Regions from separate parts of the Vibrio fluvialis genome, predicted to be linked through region 1. Evidence: predicted binding sites of a transcription regulator. Region 1 holds the regulator's gene; the other holds the start of a gene.

Region 1 (9,851 bases):
GCCCAGCGTAACCAGAGCCTGTCGGCCGAGATCCAGCGCGCCGAGGAACATTTCTCGCGAATAACGCTCCACGCCGTGGTTGAGCAGTTGATACGCTTCCACCCGGCTGCGGGCACGGGCGAGGATCTTCATGCGCGGGAAGTGATGCTGACACAGCTCGACAATTTTCATCACTTCATCCGGTGCGTCGGTACAAATCACGATGGCTTCCGCCTCTTCCGCTCCCGCCGCGCGCAGCAGTTCGAGATGCGTGGCATCGCCGTAAAACACCTTGTAACCATATTTGCGCAGCAGTTTAATCTGACTCGGGTCACTCTCCAGCACGGTGATTTTAATCTTATTCGCGTACATCAGACGACCAACAATTTGGCCAAAGCGGCCAAATCCGGCAATGATCACACGGGGTTCTTTGTTGACGATATCACTGTCGAGTGCTTCATCTGCCGATACATTGAGGTTGCGCGCAAACCATTTGCGTTGCGCAGCGAGGATCAGCGGTGTCGTCACCATCGACAAGCTCACGACCACCAGCAGGAATGACACCTGCTCACTGTGCAGTAAACCTTCACCCCTGGCCGCAGTGAAGATCACAAACGCAAATTCACCGCCCTGACTGAGAATCGCCGCCATGTTACTGCGCGCTTTTGCCCGCGTGCCGGACAAACGGGCCAGCAGATACAAAATCAGCCCTTTGACCACCACCAAGCCAACGACCGCCAGCAGCACCTGCACGGGCAGTAAAGCCAGCAGGCCGAGGTCAACCGCCATACCGACCGCGATGAAAAACAGACCGAGCAACAGACCTTTAAACGGCTCAATCGCAATTTCCAGTTCATGGCGAAATTCACTCTCCGCCAGCAGTACACCCGCAAGGAAGGTACCCAGTGCCATCGATAAACCGAGATTTTGCATCAGCAGCGCAATGCCGATCACCAGCAACAGCGCAGCGACGGTGAACAACTCACGCACGCCACTCAGCACAATATAACGAAACAGCGGACTGAGCAGATAATGACCGCCAACCAGCAGCCCAACTATGCCACACAGCATCCACACGCCATCCAGCCAGTTTCCCGCAGTATTCCCCGCCAACACTGGCATCAATGCCAGCATCGGGATCACCGCGATATCCTGAAACAAGAGCACCGCAAATCCCGACTGCCCGGTTTCACTGCGCGACAGCCCCTGCTCTTCAATCACACGCAGCGCAATCGCGGTCGAAGAAAGCGCCAGCCCCATTCCGACCACCAGGCTGCTCTGCCAGGCAAGCCCCAATAAATGAGCAACACTGGCCAGCACTGCCCCCGTGACCAACACCTGCGCGCCGCCCAGGCCCAGAATCGGACCGCGCATCTGCCACAGTTTTTTCGGGTTCAACTCAAGACCAATCAGAAACAGCAGCAGCACCACGCCAAATTCGGCGAAATGCAGAATCGCGTTCACATCGCTGATGAGTCCCAGCCCCCACGGACCAATCGCGACCCCAGCCAGCAAATAGCCGAGTACCGACCCCAAGCCCGCGCGCTGCGCCAGCGGCACTGCCACCACAGCAGCCGTCAGGAACACCACACCGCTCTGCAGGAAATCTCCGGTTAACGAGGCCATGTTACTGTCCTCCTCCGTTGAATGGGTCTTGCAGCCACTGATAATATTCTTCCGCGTGCTGATAACGTTCTACTTCGCTGACGTTGCGCGCCCAGTACAGCACCAGCGGCTCCACCCACTGCATGCAGCACAATGCTGCGGTCAGTTCAAACGGCTGGAGAATTTCGCCGATGGTATAGCGGTTGTAGCCGTCTTTGGTGAATGCATCCCGATGACCACCGGTGGTCACCACGCTGCGCCACACTTTGTCTTTCATCGCGCTTTCATTGCCGAACGCAAAGCCTTTGCCGAGCACGCGGTCAATCCATTCTTTCAACAGTGCCGGGCAGGAATACATGTACAGCGGATGCTGGAACACAATGACGTCATACTGCAGCACACGCTGGTGCTCGGTATTCACATCAATGAAGAAGTCAGGATAAGTGGCATAAAGATCGAGGATAGTGACGTGTTCCAGTGTGGCGATCTTTTTGATCATCACCTGATTGGCAACCGAATGATCCGGCTCAGGGTGTGCGTACACCACCAGAACTCTGGGCTTATTGGCTGTGAACGTTTCAGCGTTTGTCATTCCTTGACCACACTCCGTTTTGTTAACAATAAGTGACTTAGCATCATAACCCAATTTGCATAATGATCGACATTTATCCTTATTCCCCCTACTATTCCGGGCGAAAAAGTTTAAGGCCAAGACAGACGATATTTTTATGATTACCTTCTCTGACATTCAGTTACTGCGCGGTGGAAAACCACTGCTCGATCAGGCTTCGGCCACCATTCAGCCCGGCGACAAAGTCGGCCTGGTCGGGAAGAACGGCTGCGGTAAATCCACGCTGTTCGCACTGCTGAAAGATGAACTGAGCATTGATGCCGGTTCGTTCAGTAAACCGGCGCAATGGGAACTGGCCTGGGTGGCGCAGGAAACTCCGGCACTGGATCGCAGCGCATTGGAATACGTCATTGACGGCGATCGTGAATACCGTGATTTAGAACGCCAGTTGGCCCAAGCCGAGCTGGCGGATAACGGCAACAAAGTGGCCGAACTGCACGGCCACATTGAAACCATCGGTGGTTACAGCATTCGCGCCCGCGCTTCCGAGCTGCTTGATGGTCTGGGCTTTTCTCAGGAACAGATGAGCTGGAGTCTGACTCAGTTCTCCGGTGGTTGGCGTATGCGCCTCAACCTGGCTCAGGCGCTGATTTGCCGCTCAGACCTGCTTCTGCTCGACGAACCGACCAACCACTTGGATTTGGATGCCGTCATGTGGTTGGAACGCTGGTTACAAAGCTATCCGGGCACGCTGATCCTGATCTCTCACGACCGCGATTTTCTTGATCCGATCGTCGGCCGCATCATTCATATCGAAAACGAAAAGCTCAACGAGTACACCGGTAACTACTCATCGTTTGAAACTCAGCGCGCGCAGAAGATGCTGCAACAACAAGCCATGTTCCAGAAGCAACAAAAGCAGATGGCTCACATGCAAAGTTACATCGACCGCTTCCGTTACAAAGCATCCAAAGCCCGCCAGGCGCAGAGCCGTATTAAGGCTCTGGAGCGGATGGAGAAAGTGCTGCCGGCGCAATTTGATAACCCGTTCAGCTTTGAGTTTCGCGAGCCATCGGCGCTGCCAAACCCCATTCTGATGATGGATGAAGTCAGCGCAGGCTACGGCGATCATCTGATTCTGGAAAAAATTCGCCTCAATCTGGTACCGGGCAGCCGCATCGGTCTGCTGGGCCGCAACGGCGCCGGTAAATCCACGCTGATCAAACTGCTGTCGGGTGAACTGAAACAGCAAGGCGGTGACCTGACCTATTCGCAGGGCGTGAAGATCGGTTACTTTGCCCAGCATCAACTGGAAACACTGCATCCGGAAGAAACGCCGCTACAACACATGATGCAGATTGCCCCCGACAAGAACGAGCTGGAACTGCGTAATTATCTAGGCAGCTTCGGTTTCCACGGCGACAAAGCACTGGATAAAGTTGGCCCGTTTTCCGGCGGTGAAAAAGCGCGTTTAGTATTAGCGCTGATCGTGTGGCAAAAACCCAACCTGCTATTGCTCGACGAACCGACCAACCACCTGGATCTCGACATGCGACAGGCGCTGACGTTTGCACTGCAAAGCTTTGAAGGCGCAATGGTGATCGTCAGCCACGACCGCTACCTGCTGCGCGCCACGACCGATGATCTGTACTTAGTGCATGACCACCAGGTTGCGCCGTTTGATGGTGACTTGACGGACTACTACAAGTGGCTGACCGATCAACAAAAAGCCGAACGTAAAGAGACACAGGCGCAAGCTCCGGCGAAAGACAACACCAACAGCGCCGCGGCGAAGAAAGAGCAGAAACGCCGTGAAGCCGATTTTCGCAAACAAACCGCACCAATTCGCAAAAAGCTGACACAGCTGGAAACGAAAATGGATAAGTTGAATGCCATCGTCGCCGAGGCTGAGGAACAATTGTCCGATTCCTCACTGTATGATGCGGAAAATAAAGCTAAACTTACTCAAGTACTCGCTACTCAGGCCAGTGCCAAGTCCGAACTCGAAGAAATCGAAATGGACTGGATGGCAGAGCAGGAAGTCTTGGAAGAGATGGAACAGGAGTTCAACAGTCAATGAGCCAAGAGCACGTCAGAATCCCTCTAACGCTGGAAAGATTATGGCAATTCAGTTTGCAGTATTACAGCGTGCGCGAGGTGAAAGAGGCGTGCTTAAGCCTGCAGAACAACTTCAACGGCAACGTCAATCTGCTGCTGCTGCTCAAGTACCTCGACGAGCAGCAGGTGACGCCGCAGGAACACGACTGGCAACAGGTGGTTGACTGTCTCAGCCGCTCCGAAACACTGATCCACAGCTATCGCGACATGCGCCGCAAGATGAAAGCGCATCTGCCGGATACGCTCTACCGAGAAGCGCTGCAATTTGAACTGCAACTCGAAAAACAGCAGCAATCGGATTTGGTCGACTGCATCAATCGGCTGACGCTGGAAAACAGCCACGGTGAAGCCCTGACACTGCGTTACTGCCGCCAACTCGGCGCAGAGCATCTGGGCACCGTGTTTATGAAGCCAGTACCACCATCCTTCTGATCCCGCCTGTTTTGGGCAGCGCTTCATAAAAAACCACCACGACTCGCCGAATACGCCAATCTGGGGTAACTTGGGTATATACTCATTAAATCACTTTGTATTGGTTTGAATTATGACCCAGTTTGTTGCCGCAACCGGCCTGAAAAACCCGCATCTGCAAACGCTGTTTCCGCGTTTTATTCGAAAGAAAGCACTGTTTGAACCGGTGTGGCAGACGCTGGACACTCCGGACGGCGACTTTCTCGATCTCGCTTGGAGCGAAGACCCACACCACGCTAACGCGCAAAACAAACCGCTGTTTGTGCTGTTTCACGGTTTAGAAGGCTGCTTCTACAGCCCTTATGCTAATGGCCTGATGCACGCGTTTGCCCGCGACGGCTGGCTGTCCGTGATGATGCATTTTCGCGGCTGCAGCGGCAAACCGAATCATCTGGCTCGTGCTTACCACTCCGGAGAAGTGCAGGATGCGCGCTTTGTGCTGGAAACCCTGCGCGAACAATTTCCTGAGCAGACCATGATTGCGGTCGGCATTTCGCTCGGCGGCAATATGCTGGTCAACTATCTGGCCGAGTTCAATGCCGATCCAATCGTCAGCGCAGCGACCGTGGTCTCGGCGCCGCTCGATCTCGCTGCCTGTTCCGAGCGCATCGAACGCGGCTTTTCCAAGCTCTACCGCACTTACCTGTTGTCGTCGCTCAAACACAATGCGCTGCAAAAGCATCACCTGCTCAAGGGCGAACTGGGCTTGTCCTATCACAGCATCAAACGCGTGACCCGTTTGCAAGAGTTTGATGACCTAATCACCGCGCCGCTGCACGGTTTCAAGGACGCGCAGGATTACTACCAGCGCTGCTCGGGGATCAACAAGCTGAAAGACATTCGCGTGCCCACGCAAATCATCCATGCCAAAGACGACCCGTTCATGACCGATGCGGTGATCCCGAAATTTGTCCTGCCGGAAAACATCGATTACCGTCTGTTTGATCAGGGCGGCCATGTCGGCTTTCTCAGCGGGTCGCTGCTTAAGCCGCAATTCTGGCTCGAACAATCCCTGCCGGCTTACTACGCCAGTCTGCGCGATAAAACTTAGTGCGTTGCCAAGTTGCTGCGACCTGACGCTGGACCGCTGAGGCGTTATACTTGGCAGCATTCAACCACGAACATAAAAGCAAGAGGTATTTATGATCGTTCCGTGGCAGCAAATTGCGCCCGATACGCTCGACAATCTGATTCGTGAATTCGTGCTGCGCGAAGGCACCGATTACGGTGAAGTCGAGATTTCTCTGCAAGATAAAGTCGATCAGGTTAAGGCTCTGTTGCAATCCGGAGAAGCCGTGATCGTCTATTCAGAATTGCATGAAACCGTTGATATAAAAGTCAATCATCGTTAACGGGTGACAACAGCAAAGTTTTACGTGCTATAGTGATTCGGCTTGGGCTGTACTGATACAGCCCCGTTTTAAGGACTCAGAGACAAGGTTTGTCATGTCAGCGAAACACCCAATTATTGCCGTCACCGGTTCGTCGGGCGCCGGCACAACCACGACCTCAGAAGCGTTCCGTAAGATGTTCAATATGATGGACATCAAGCCCGCTTGGGTGGAAGGCGACAGCTTCCACCGCTTTACCCGTCCGGAAATGGACGTCGAGATTCGCAAGGCGCGCGAGCAAGGCCGCCACATCAGCTATTTTGGTCCGCAAGCCAACGACTTTACCGCACTGGAAGACTTTTTCCGCCAGTTTGGGAAATCCGGCACCGGCCAGGTCAGACGCTATCTGCACTCGTTTGACGAAGCCGTGCCCTACAATCAGATGCCGGGCACCTTTACCCCATGGCAACAACTGCCGGAAAACTCCGATGTACTGTTCTACGAAGGACTGCACGGCGGCGTGGTGGATGGCGAAGTGAACGTCGCGCAGCACGTCGATTTTCTGATTGGCATGGTGCCGATTGTGAACTTGGAATGGATTCAAAAATACGTACGTGACACGCGCGATCGCGGCCATTCCCGGGAAGCGGTGATGGACTCCATCGTGCGTTCGATGGACGATTACCTCAACTACATTACGCCGCAGTTCTCGCGCACCCACATTAACTTTCAGCGTGTGCCGACCGTCGATACCTCCAACCCGCTCAACGCGAAAGGCATCCCCAGTCTGGATGAAAGTTTTGTCGTCATTCGCCTGCGTGGGATTAAAAACGTCGACTACCCTTACCTGCTGGCGATGATTGATGGTTCGTTCATGTCGCGTCACAACACCATCGTGGTGCCGGGCGGGAAAATGGGATTTGCGATGGAGCTGATCGTCAGGCCGCTCCTGCAACAATTGATAGAATCAGGGAAAATTGGCTAGTCAACGCCCTACTGTGTCGATTACTTTTCATACCGTGATCATGTGCACAGTTTTGCGTAGATTATCCCCTGTCCTACACGATTAAAATCAAGAAATCGTTTTGGAAAAAGGATACTATTCCATACCGAAACACAAGATAACTTGCAGCAATAAGAAAGTCCTCTTATTCTAGTGAATCCAAATAAGGCTTCGCTAAAATATGGATAGCAGCAAGCGTACCCTGCAGAGGAAGTGAGATATTATGGTTCTAGGTAAACCTCAAACCGACCCGACACTAGAGTGGTTTCTTTCACATTGTCACATTCATAAGTACCCTTCAAAAAGCACGCTAATTCACGCGGGCGAAAAAGCAGAGACTTTGTACTACATCGTTAAAGGTTCTGTTGCGGTACTGATCAAAGATGAAGAAGGTAAGGAGATGATTCTGTCTTACCTGAACCAAGGTGACTTCATCGGTGAGCTTGGCTTGTTTGAAGAAGGTCAGGAGCGTACTGCCTGGGTTCGTGCAAAATCTCCTTGTGAAGTCGCGGAAATTTCATTCAAGAAATTCCGTCAGCTGATTCAGGTTAACCCGGACATCCTAATGCGCCTGTCTGGCCAGATGGCTCGCCGTCTGCAAGTGACTAGCCAAAAAGTGGGTGACCTGGCGTTCCTAGACGTAACTGGTCGCATCGCGCAGACCCTACTGAACCTGGCGAAACAACCAGACGCCATGACCCACCCAGACGGTATGCAAATCAAGATCACTCGTCAGGAAATCGGTCAAATCGTTGGCTGTTCTCGTGAAACCGTTGGCCGCATCCTGAAGATGCTGGAAGAGCAGAACCTGATTTCTGCACACGGTAAGACTATCGTGGTATACGGTACTCGTTAATCGTCACCGAGACAGAATAGGAAAAGCCACCTTGCGGTGGCTTTTTTATTTGCTTGTGGCCAGGAGAGAGGAAGGTTGTCCGCCACTGGACTACAGACAACCCAAAGCCACTCGCGAAATTACTTGCTGTCGGTACTTTCGAAAATCTTGTCTGCAGAAGCGGCCACAAAGCCTGTGTAAAGTTCACCGTTGCCCATTGGGTAGCGCTTGGCAAACTCATAAAAGCCGCCCGGAATGATTTCTGTGCCTTCAATGAAGGTCACCGGCACTTTGTCTGCCATCGTTGATGACTGCTCCAGCAGCACCTCTGGTGAGCCCTTCACTTCGCCACCAGATTCGTTGATGGTAAAGCCTGCGCTGCGCAGATGATCGTTCACCTGTTTCACTTCATCCAACGCATTCAGCTGGTTAACGCTCACCGTAAAATGGTTGGCACCATAACCGTGTGCTGCCAGCCAAGAGGCGTATTCGCTCTCTTTCGCCAGTTGCAGATAATCGGCATAGCTCAGATCCCACAGACGGCCACCGTAGAGGAAAGCATCGCCTTCCAGCTTCGTGGCATCAACTTGCGCCACCAGCTTAGCAACAATCGCTTGTAGCTCTGGTGAACACTCTTCCACTTTCAATTCACTGATGAACACTTTGGGTTGCAGCGGATCCGGATGCTCGAAATGTTTCGCTACCAGTTTTTTGCTTTCAAACACGTAATCACCGCACGGCTTGTAGCCCAGCGCCAGAAACGGTTTCGCCAACGTATCAATCCCCAGCGGTGCCACGTTAAACGTACGCAGGGCGATGTGATCGTTGATCAGCGCTTCGTCTTCCTGAAGCAACTGGTGTACTTTGTCGGCCGACGGGCAAAGACGTCGAATATAGTCATTCCATAGGGATTCAAAGAGAACTGCTGGCGTCATAACGCCTCCTTGTCTGCGCTGCTCTGCAAGCAACCTGGGTTATTGGATTCTGTTGCCCAAGTGACCACTCACTACTTGGGGCTAATATGAATATTTATTGTTGTAATAGTAAAAAGTGGCTACCCGGTCCGAAGCCCGAGAAGGACCGGGTAGCCTTCAGCCTGTGACGTTAGCTAAATCGTAAATTACAGTTCGATACCCGGACTCAACGTGGCTGGCAGTTCGGTTGCCGAACCTTCCATCGACGCCATCGGGTAGGCACAGTAGTCCGCCGCGTAGAACGCACTTGGACGTAGGTTACCCGACGCACCCGGACCACCGAATGGCGCATCGCCACTCGCGCCCGTCAGCTGACGGTTGCGGTTCACAATGCCGGCGCGAATGTGGTCAACAAAGTATTCCCATTCGCTGTCATCGGTGGTGACCAGGCCAGCCGACAGGCCAAACTGGGTGTCATTGGCCAGTTCAACCGCCTGAGCCAACGTTTCGTAACGCACCACTTGCAGCAGCGGGCCGAAGTACTCTTCGTCCGGCAGCTCGGCAATCGGGGTCACATCGATGATACCCGGAGTCACAAACGCCGCTTCCAGACCGCGCGCTTCAACCAGAATTTCGCCGCCTAAAGATTGCAGGTTTGCCTGCGCTTTGAGAATAAAGTCCGCGGCCGCTTTGGAGATTTGTGGCCCCATAAACGGTGCGGGTTCAGCAAATGGCTGGTCGATGCGCAGTTTCTGAGTCGCTTCAACCAGACGCGTGATCAGCGCATCGCCCTTATCACCGTGTGGTACGTACAAACGACGAGCACAGGTACAACGCTGACCGGCACTGATGAAGGCCGATTGAATGATGGTATAAACGGTGGAATCCAGGTCGCCGTAGTGATCAGAGATCACCATCGGGTTGTTGCCGCCCATTTCCAGCGCCAGCATTTTACCTGGCTGACCCGCAAACTGACGGTGCAGCAGATGACCCGTGTTAGCACTGCCGGTAAACAGCAGACCAT
Region 2 (9,851 bases), 1.5 Mb from region 1:
ACGCTCTGACCTTTGCCCGAAGAGCTCATAACCGGTTTACATACGCAAGGAATGCCGACGAACTCGACCGCTGCGACAAAATCTTGGTAGTTATCAGCAAACCGATAAGGGGAAGTTGGGAGTGAGAGCTCTTCTGACGCGAGACGACGAATGCCTTCACGGTTCATGGTCAGACGGGTAGCGTTGGCGGTGGGTACCACATTTAGTCCCTGAGCTTCCAGTTCCACCAGTTTGCTGGTCGCAATCGCTTCAATTTCCGGCACGACATAGTGCGGTTTTTCTAGATCAATTACCTGTTGCAGTGCTTCGGCATCCAGCATATCGAATACATGGCTGCGATGCGCAACCTGCATGGCAGGTGCATTTGCGTAGCGGTCACAGGCAATAACTTCCAGACCGAGGCGCTGACATTCAATCGCCACTTCTTTACCGAGTTCACCAGAGCCAAGTAACAGTACACGTTTAGCACTGTCTCGAGTAGCAGTCCCCAACATAGAGCGAAAATCCTTATAGTTATGCATCGATTCCCAGCATCAGTGAAATACTGGGAATAACCTTAGTAAAAACAGCGGCAATCATACTGGAATTACCCAGAAAAGCAAACGTTTGCGCAAGGTTGGCTTACACTCGGATTCAGCGCATGGCAAAACGTTCGGAATGGAAGTTCTGTTGCGATAACCCCATGTTAATCAGATGATTTTTCAGGCTTGATCCAAATCCGACCGGACCACAGAAGCTGACACTGGCCTCCGCGAGATTGAGGCGTTCAGCCACCCGTTCTGCACACAAAAATTCGTTATGGCTGGCCGTGAAAACATGCAGATTGACATTAGGCAGTTTGCTGACGAACAGTTCCAGCAGCTTGACGAAATATTGCTGTTTGTCATTATCACGGCAGTAAAACAGTTCAATATGACGACCAGATGAATGCGGCAGTTGTGTCAGGTGTTGTAACCAGGCGACAAAAGGCACAATCCCGATTCCGGCACCAATCCACACTTGCTGAGCGTCCGATGGAATTTGGAAACGGCCGTAACCACCTTCCAATGTCACCTGACGTCCCTCGTTCAATTGATTAAACAGTTGGTGGGTGTAATCACCGAGATCCTTGATCGCAAAGTCAGCTTGTTGAGTAAATGGGTCATACTTCAACACGGAAAACGGGTGGGGCGCTTCGCCATCATGAAAATCCAGATACGCAAACTGACCCGCTTTGTAATCGAGCGGTTCATCCAGTGTGATGCCGATGTGCAGCACGCGATAGTTGCTGCTTTCGTCCGTTACCTGTTTCACCATGGTCACTTGACCTGTGACTTTACGACGACGACCAATTTGTCCGCTGAGAGAGAGCACTGCGCACAGTGAACCGATCACAGCGCAAATCCATACGATGATGTTCAGCGCTGACGCACTCAGCTGATAGTCCAGAACGGTTACGGAGTGGAATGCACCAGCAAGGAAAATCGCGCCAGCAAGCTTGTGCGTGAAACGGAATTTGCGGTAGCTGATCGCCTGAATCAGGCTGATGGCAACGAAAGCGACGAACACATAAAAGGTGTACTCACCGACCATTTTTCCCCAGTGCATCCAGTTGATGCCGTCGGCAGCCTGCCCCAGACGGGCACGGCGTTGAGGCGGGTCCAGTAATCCAAGGCTGACCAACCATTTAGGGGATTCAATGATCACCCAGTGTGACACCAGCGCAACTAACGCCCCGATCCCCATCTGCTTGTGGATCGCGTAGCCCTTATCAAGCCCGTTTACGTACTCTTCCACTTTTGGTAAACGCATCGCCAGCACAATCGACACGGCCATATAGGCAAAGCCGATCGCGCCAGTCAGTAGTGTGAGCTGATGACGCCAGTAGAAGAAATTCGCGTCCGGCTCCCAGGTAAACAATACATTCGGCAACCATAACAAACTGACAATTAAGGCAATTTTTTTCATGATCTAATTCCTTTCATTAACTATGGGTATAGCTTAGATCTGTCAATGAAAAGACGAAATCGACTTTATCTTGTTTTACCTGGGTTGACCTATCTTTACATTCCGCCCCCTTTCAGCGACAGGGCAAAAATCAGCAATAGCGGCAGGGTAAACAGGCAGAGAAAATTGCCGAACAGAACCATCGAAGCCACATTGGTGGGCTCAATGTGAAAACGCTCTGCAAACAGATAGTTCATCACTGCCGGAGGAAGCATAGTAAACAGCACCATCATTTGCAGCTGCATGGTGGGCAGTGGAATGAAGAAGTAGATGAGAGCAAAGGCCACGGCGCCAGTAGTGAGTGATTGGGCGGTGGAGATTAACCCAACCCGCAAGCCCGCAAGACGCATATTGGTCATTTGTGAACCTAACGACAGCAGCATGACAGGCACTGCGGCCTGACCGAGTAGTGCGGTCGCTTCATAGAGCGGTTTCCAGACAGGGGTTCCGGATAAGTTAAACAGCATGGCAACAACAGTGGCGATGAAGACCGGCGCGGTAAAGATCTGACGAAACGAGCCGCCTTTGCTCAGCAGTGCCAATCCCAGGCTGATATGCAGACAAGCGGAGACCACAAACAGCAATACCGCCGAAGAGAGCGCGGTCTCACCAAATGTGTAGGTAAACAGCGGAATCGCCAGGTTACCGCTATTGCGAAACATATGCAGTGGTGCCCAGGCTTTAAAGTTCCAGCCGCCCAGTTTACAAATCGGGATCATCAGTATTCCGGGAATCAACACTGCGATCAAAGAGGCATAGATCAGCGGTAATTGCGCGGTGTCCAGTGGCATGGTTGCCAAAGATGAGAATACCAGCGCAGGCAAAAACGTATCCATGTTGATGCGATTGATTGGGCGGAAATCGGGTTTAAGCCAGCGGCCGATAGCATAACCTACGCACACCAGTGCCATGACGGGAAAGAGTATACTGACAACCTGTTCAAACATCGGTGTCCTTACCTGAGTTGACGGAACATAAGATGTTCAAATTAGCAGGGTTTTTAGTCAGCGTCACGGCTTCAAGTTGCGTTTCGTGCGGCAAGTGTTGTGCACAGATGCTGTCTTGAAGTACGGGATATCGCCAAAAAGTGCAATCAAAGACAGGGATAAAAATTCGATTAACGGTGTCGCTCAGCTAAGCTTTTGATTACTACAACAATAAGGAGTCATCTTATGAAATCGTCCTTGCTGGGATTTGGATTAGGGCTTTTAGTAGTAAGCAGTGCGAGTGTGGCCAGCACCGATAATTTTGACCGTTTTTATATAGGCGTTGGCACGAGTTTTACCGAGCTAGACAGTGATAGTTACGCGATTGTTTCTGACAACAAATCGGACGTGACAGCGATGGGCATCGTGTTTGGTTATCAACCGATTAAGTATTTCGCGGTAGAAGGGCGAGAGCTGTTCCGGGTCTCCAGACATGACGAGGTCTACGACACTCAAGCGTCATTGCTCGCGCGAGGCATCTTACCCATTCATGAATATTTTAATTTTTACGCTGTTGCAGGGCTAAGTCTGATCGCCAAAGATGGCTTTGATGAGCATGGCACAGATTTCACTTACGGCATCGGTATGCGAATCAAAAACCGTACCCCCTTCATATTGGATGTTGAGTATCGTATGTTGTATGACGATTCTTTTGACGGCATCGACATGGAACTCCGTTCCATCAACCTTAACTTTTTGTACGGATTTTAATCTGTGTAGCCCGTCATTTACGGCGGGCTAGTTCGTCCAATTCCATATTTTCAGTGAATAATCTCGCCCATTCTAGGATGGGAACGATCTCAGGGCTTTTTTATGATCAACGAATAGAAAAGCGCAGTGTATTATTTTAATTCGACACATTAGCGTTTAAAATTTTAGCCATTACTAACATTCTGAGGGCTGAGATGTCTCGCTTTCGCTCCGTCAAACTGCACACTAAAACGGCCTTGTTGTTCTCACTGGGACTCATGGCAGTGATTTTTAGTTGCCTGTTTGTCACTCGCTACTTTTTTCTCTTCAGTATCAATGAACTCGAAGACATGGAGATCCACCGGGCCAGCAATCAGGCTCAGGCGGTGATTAAATCTCTGGTGAATCGTCAGGAAAAGAACTCTTTTGACTGGGCTTACTGGGATGAAACCTATAGCTTGCTTAATGATGAAAACCCAGACTACATCGAACGAAATTTAACGGAGGAGTCGCTTGACGCCTTAACGATCGATTTGATGGCGTTTTTGCGCCCCAATTACAACCTTGTCGCCAGCCTGGGCCGAAGCGAAGATGCACATATTGACGTGCAGAGCATACTCGCGACACCAAGCTTAAGCGCATTTTTGCACACGATGTCGAAACGTTTGGACAGCCAAAAAAGCAGTGACGCTGGTCTGGTCAAGATAGGAGACCAAGTGTGGATCATCAGTATGACGCCGGTCCGTGACAGCAGTGGTGAATCGGAAACCGTCGGTTGGATGCTGTGGGGGCAACAACTGACTCGAACTTTCCCATCGCTTTATCAGGATTTGCTGATGGCGCAGAGTCAGTTGCTGACTGATCCCAATGCGATGTCCGGCGTCCACGAAGCTTTTGGTGTTGACGACAACCCGCATTCGATTTTCAGAAGTAATCAAGAGCTGGTTCATTACGCCTCGATTCGGGATATGACTGGCAGTGAAGTCGCGATTCTCAAAACCTGGGAACCTCGTTTGTACTATCAAAAAGGCGAGCATGTCTTTTATTACCTGATCATCAGTATGCTGGTGGTCACGTCCTTCATCTCGATGGTGGTGTTCTGGTTGTTCCGGGACAAGGTCGGCAAACGTTTTATCAGTTTCGAACAGAATATTCAGGATTTGTTGGGCGGCATGCCGCAACATTCGGACAATAAACAAGATGAATTTGAACGTATTACTCAACTGGTTGAGTCATTAGCGCAGTCTTCCAACCAAGCGCAGGACCAACTGAAAGCGACCCTACAGAAATTTGAGGCGCTGTATCACGGCCAGTCGGTGGGCATGATTCTTCTCAGCGATAGAGTCATTGCCGATGTAAACCCGGCAACGTTGGAACTGCTCGGATATCAACGTGAAGAACTGATCGGCAAAACACTGGATGCGATTTGTGGTACCAGTAATGCGGAGTGTGCCGTTGATCAATTCTTTGTGATGTTGGCAAATGGCCAGAACAAGTTTGATACCTTTATGCAGCGCTCTGATTTGTCTGAGATCGCGTGTTCAGTGGAAGCGACGCTGCTCCAGGACAGCGACACGTCCTCAGTGATGTTGGCAGTGCAGGACATCAGCGAACAGAAACAACAGGCTGAACTGATTCAAACGTTAACTCAATACGATCCGATCTCTGGTTTGCTGAACCGTCCAACTTTAATTGAATCGGTTCGAAGCTTGTTCCGCAATCAGTCGGATGGTCACGAGTTTTCAATCATGTACTTCAATGCGACTCGCCTGAAAGAAATTGATGAAGTTTATGGCCATGAACTCTATGACGCTTGTGTGCGCCATATTGCTGACAGCCTTAAACGTTATTTCAGCCGTGAAGAAGTCGGGCGAATCAGTGAGAGTGAATTTGTCGTTTGTTGTACTGGTCCAATTGGCCGGGTTGAGCGAATGGGCAACCACATTCTGGCCGCCTATCGAGCGAAAATCAGCTTGGCTGATATGGAACTCGATCTCGGCTTGAAAGGCGCCTTACTGCCATCATCCATTGACTTCGAGAACTTCGAAAACATCGCTCACTGTGGATACTACACGGTCATGAACCGCAACCCATCGGTAGCGAACCAGTTAACGGTCGTTACACCTGAGCAGTTTGAACGAACGCAGGAGGCGCAAATCCTCAACCGGGATATCGTCGCGGCCTTGAAAAATCGCGAAATCATCGCGCATTATCAGCCGATTGTGAAAGCGGCGTCCGGTCAGTTGGTGGGCTTTGAAGCGTTAGCGCGCTGGAAACATCCTCAATTTGGTATGGTGTCGCCTGCCGTGTTTGTGCCACTGGCAGAGCAACGAAAATTGATTGTTGAGCTCGGCGAGCAGATTCTCGATCAGGCGTGTGAATTTCTGCAAACCTTTCAGCAGGCGCAGGCTCACAACAAACAAATGGTGAGTATTCACGTTAATATTTCCAGCCCTCATTTCTACCACAGCAGTCTGGTCGACACGCTGCGTAAAGTGATCGATCAGTATCAACTGGCAGCCGGCCAACTGGTTCTGGAACTGACGGAGAGTATTCTGATGGGGGTTGAAGAGGAGACGCTGCAACGCATGGATGCCATTAAAGCATTAGGAGTGCAACTGGCACTGGATGACTTCGGTACTGGTTACTCTTCGTTCAGCTCGCTGTGCAACTTCCCACTGGATATTGTGAAACTGGATAAATCGTACATTGATGGCCTGGATACCAACGAAAAGGCGAAATCGCTGATTCGAAATATTATCAGTATGTCACAGGAACTCGGCCTGACGACGGTAGCAGAAGGAGTTGAGAACGCCTCGCAACTCAGAAAACTCAATGTGTGGAATGTGGACGAAATCCAGGGTTATTACTTCTATAAACCGATGGATGCCGCACTGGCGCTGGAAACGTTCCAACGCGGATAAGGTTCCAGCAAAAAAAAAAAGCCAGACGTTGTCTGGCTTTTTTGCTGGTTATAGCGAGAGATATGAGAGCGGAATATCCGGATTGATGGCTTCTAACGTCGCTTGCGTATCCGCCAGATGACTGATGCTGCCTTCGGTCATTTCTGCCAGCGCAGCGCTTTCAATGGTCTCGAACTCTTCACCCGCCATGCGTACCTGAATCAAAGCCACTTGCAGTGGCGGCAGGCTCGGGTTGAACGCCGCGTTTTCAGCGTAAGCACCGAGATACTGATTGCCGCCGCTGGTTTGCAGTGCCACACCGCTCAGATTAGCCGTATAAGGTGCGTAGCTGCGGTTCAATGCTTGCAGAGCTTGCTGCACTAGCGCTTCATCATCATCGCTGGTTTTGCCGTGATCGACTTTTGCCATAAGCGCAGATTCAATACCCAGATCCGATGGGCCAAATGACTCTGGCAGATAGTATTGCAGTGATTTTTCTTCACGTTGCGGCAACTGAATGGACAGCGTCTGTGATGTGTTCAGCTCATTCATGAACTGACGGCAGTGACCGCAAGGACTGTAGTTGACGGTGATATCTGCCAGACCTTCTTCACCTTTCATCCAGGCATGGCTGATAGCCGCTTGCTCGGCATGAATGGTTTGACCCAACTGCACACCAGCAAACTCCATATTGCCGCCAAAGTACAAACGACCAGACAGGCCGCGTACGATGGCACCGACGTAAAATTTAGAGATTGGCACATAGGCGTAGGCCGCTGCCAAGGGAAGCAAAGCAACACGCAGGTCAGCATCACTCATTTCCGAAATGGAAAGCAGTTGGTTGAACTGGTCGGGAGAAAGGGTAGCGTCAAAGTCATCAGCCAGGGTAATCGGAGTCAGAAACTCTGCGATTGGCTTCGGCATGCCCGCTAGCGCCTGTTCAATACGGCTTTTCATAAAGAATCCTTATTAATGTATCGAACTCCATTTTAGGTCACTATCACATCTTTACTGAGATTTTTGTCACATAAATAAATGTAACGATATTTCAGTTTTCATAATTAGAGTGATGTCACACATGTCATCGATTGCACAAAGACAAAGAGTGAACTCTGTCGACGATCGCGGTACGACCATCGACAGCAAGACGTTGTTAGTCTAGAGGGCAGAGAGCCAAACCGCGAAAGCGAATAAGCTAGGAGCAAGGATGGAGGTGATCACACCGCAAACCACTAAGGCCAGAGAACTGAATGCCGCGTCGCGTGGGTCTTTCTCCGCACAGGTAGCGGTGCCAAGTGCGTGCGATACCGTCCCCATAGTCAGCCCTCGGGCGATAGGGTGGGTCACGTTCAGCAGCTTGTAGATTGGATAAGCGAGAATCGCGCCAAACAGCCCGACCATTAACACCAGAATGGCAGCGACAGCCGGTTCTCCACCGAGGTTGCTGGCGACTTCCATTGCAATCGGTGTGGTGACCGATTTACCCATCAGGGCCGCAATCAAGGTTATATCCGCTTTCATTCCCACCGCAATCAGGCTGGCTGTAAGCATCGACATCACACTGCCTACACCGCAAGCGAGCATGATGATGCGCCAGTTGGCGCGGATTTGCGGTAACTGTTCATAGAGCGGGTAAGCCAGAGCAACGACTGCGGGTTGCAGTAAATCGCTCAGCCACTTGTTATCGGCATAGTAAGTTTCAAACGGTACTTTCAGATACATTAGCAGCGGAATAATGATGCCAATACAAATCAACAGTGGGTTCAGGAAGGGGGAATTACCTTTCTTCGCTACCCAGCGCGCAAAGAAAAACACCACAATGGTGACAATCAACCACATGATTTTTTACCTCGCTTCAGAAAGCGATCCAGACTCACGCCGAGTGTCACGATCACCAGTGTGGTGCCACCAATCGCGCTGGCAATAATGGTCCAGGCATTGGCAACCAGCATATCAAAATGCGCCATCAGTCCAACGCTGACCGGAACAAAAAGCAACACCATATAACGAATGAACAGGTTGGCGCCGGGTTTTACCCACTCGACAGGAATCAGTCCTCCTGCCATCAGGGAGAACAGAATAAGCATGCCGATGATACTGCCAGGAATGGAAACTTCCAGCCAGCTTTGTAGATTGATCCCTGCCAGCAGGCACAGAAAAATCAACCCCATTGAGACCACATATTGTGCGATGGTTTTTACCATGAGAATGTCAGCCGTAATTGCAATCAAATAAACTCAGAAACTAAGAGGCTAGCTTCTCTACGTATTGGTAAACGGATTTTAAAATGGCGATTTTCTTTTCGTCACTTTCATGTTCATGAACTAAGTTTTCCAGATTCAGCATGTAATCTGGCAGGTGTGTTTCGTAGTAGTCGCGGCAATGGTTCGCCCAGCGGCGCTGGTCATTTTCATCCAGCGTCCAAGGGAAGTTACGTGCGCGATAGCGAAACAGCAGCGGTTCGATGCGTTTATCGCTGAAGGTAATATCCAGCTCGCCAAGCAGCTCAGGTTTGGTTGAACGGATGATCTCCATCGCCGCTTTATCCGCAGGTGAGAAGAATCCATCATAGAGCTGTGTATCAACATCGTTCGATGCTTCAAATTCTCGTTCAATGCCAAAGAGGGCTGCCAGCTTCTCTCGAATTTCCGGATGCTGACGAATGCGAGCCAGATTCGCTAGACACAATTCGCGATCAATACCGATGGTAGCGGCATTTTCTGCGGTCAGCGTTTTCGCCGGTGCCAGAATCGGGCATTTATTGAGATGAACCAGTTTGACGGGCACAGGCAGTTCATCCGGTGCTAAATCATCGTGACGGGTATATAGACGTGCATGCAGAGCGTCCACATCTAAGTCGATCAGCGGCTGTGGATCTTTGGCCAAATCAGCCACAATCACGGCGTTCTGATTGGTAGGGTGCCAGGCTATCGGCACAATCCAACTGGTGTATTGACACTCGCGACCCAGCATGCCGGACACGTGCATCAGCGGCGTCATGTTGACGATATCAATCAGTTCATTCAGTTTGCGCTTATGGCGCATAGAGAAGAAATAATCGAACAGTTTGGGCTGCGCCGCTTTGACTTTTTTCGCCAGTTCAATCGTCGCAATCACATCGGCCATCGCATCGTGCGCATTTTCGTGCTCAATGCCGTTGGCTTTTGACAAATGCTCTAGTTTGAAGCTGGTAAAACCTTCGTCGTTTTCCGGCCACACAATGCCTTCTGGGCGCAGCGCATGACACGCACGCATCACATCGAGCAGATCCCAACGTGAGTTGCCG

What was found. Region 1 encodes CRP, which controls carbon source genes, mostly activating them, when cyclic AMP is high. Its sites were predicted from a motif close to TGTGANNNNNNTCACA; they were not measured.
Region 2: cdd (cytidine deaminase) is a predicted target of CRP. The motif match lies at 7,578-7,593, and genes of this name have one in related genera.

Annotation. Positions count from the first base shown of each region.
Region 1 covers NZ_UHIP01000001.1:169,893-179,743, reverse strand. Annotated here, with positions in the region: gene kefB (glutathione-regulated potassium-efflux system protein KefB) at 1-1,605, opposite strand, end outside; gene kefG (glutathione-regulated potassium-efflux system ancillary protein KefG) at 1,607-2,176, opposite strand; gene DYA43_RS00805 (ABC transporter ATP-binding protein) at 2,313-4,235, shown strand; gene DYA43_RS00800 (TIGR02444 family protein) at 4,232-4,705, shown strand; gene DYA43_RS00795 (hydrolase) at 4,818-5,795, shown strand; gene DYA43_RS00790 (YheU family protein) at 5,887-6,096, shown strand; gene DYA43_RS00785 (phosphoribulokinase) at 6,191-7,060, shown strand; gene crp (cAMP-activated global transcriptional regulator CRP) at 7,302-7,934, shown strand; gene DYA43_RS00775 (DUF1338 domain-containing protein) at 8,054-8,848, opposite strand; gene astD (succinylglutamate-semialdehyde dehydrogenase) at 9,034-9,851, opposite strand, start outside.
Region 2 covers NZ_UHIP01000001.1:1,689,858-1,699,708, reverse strand. Annotated here, with positions in the region: gene purT (phosphoribosylglycinamide formyltransferase 2) at 1-494, opposite strand, end outside; gene DYA43_RS08020 (ferredoxin reductase family protein) at 634-1,947, opposite strand; gene DYA43_RS08015 (AEC family transporter) at 2,043-2,933, opposite strand; gene DYA43_RS08010 (outer membrane beta-barrel protein) at 3,159-3,683, shown strand; gene DYA43_RS08005 (bifunctional diguanylate cyclase/phosphodiesterase) at 3,878-6,586, shown strand; gene cdd (cytidine deaminase) at 6,635-7,522, opposite strand; gene DYA43_RS07995 (LrgB family protein) at 7,724-8,404, opposite strand; gene DYA43_RS07990 (CidA/LrgA family protein) at 8,395-8,769, opposite strand; gene sbcB (exodeoxyribonuclease I) at 8,810-9,851, opposite strand, start outside.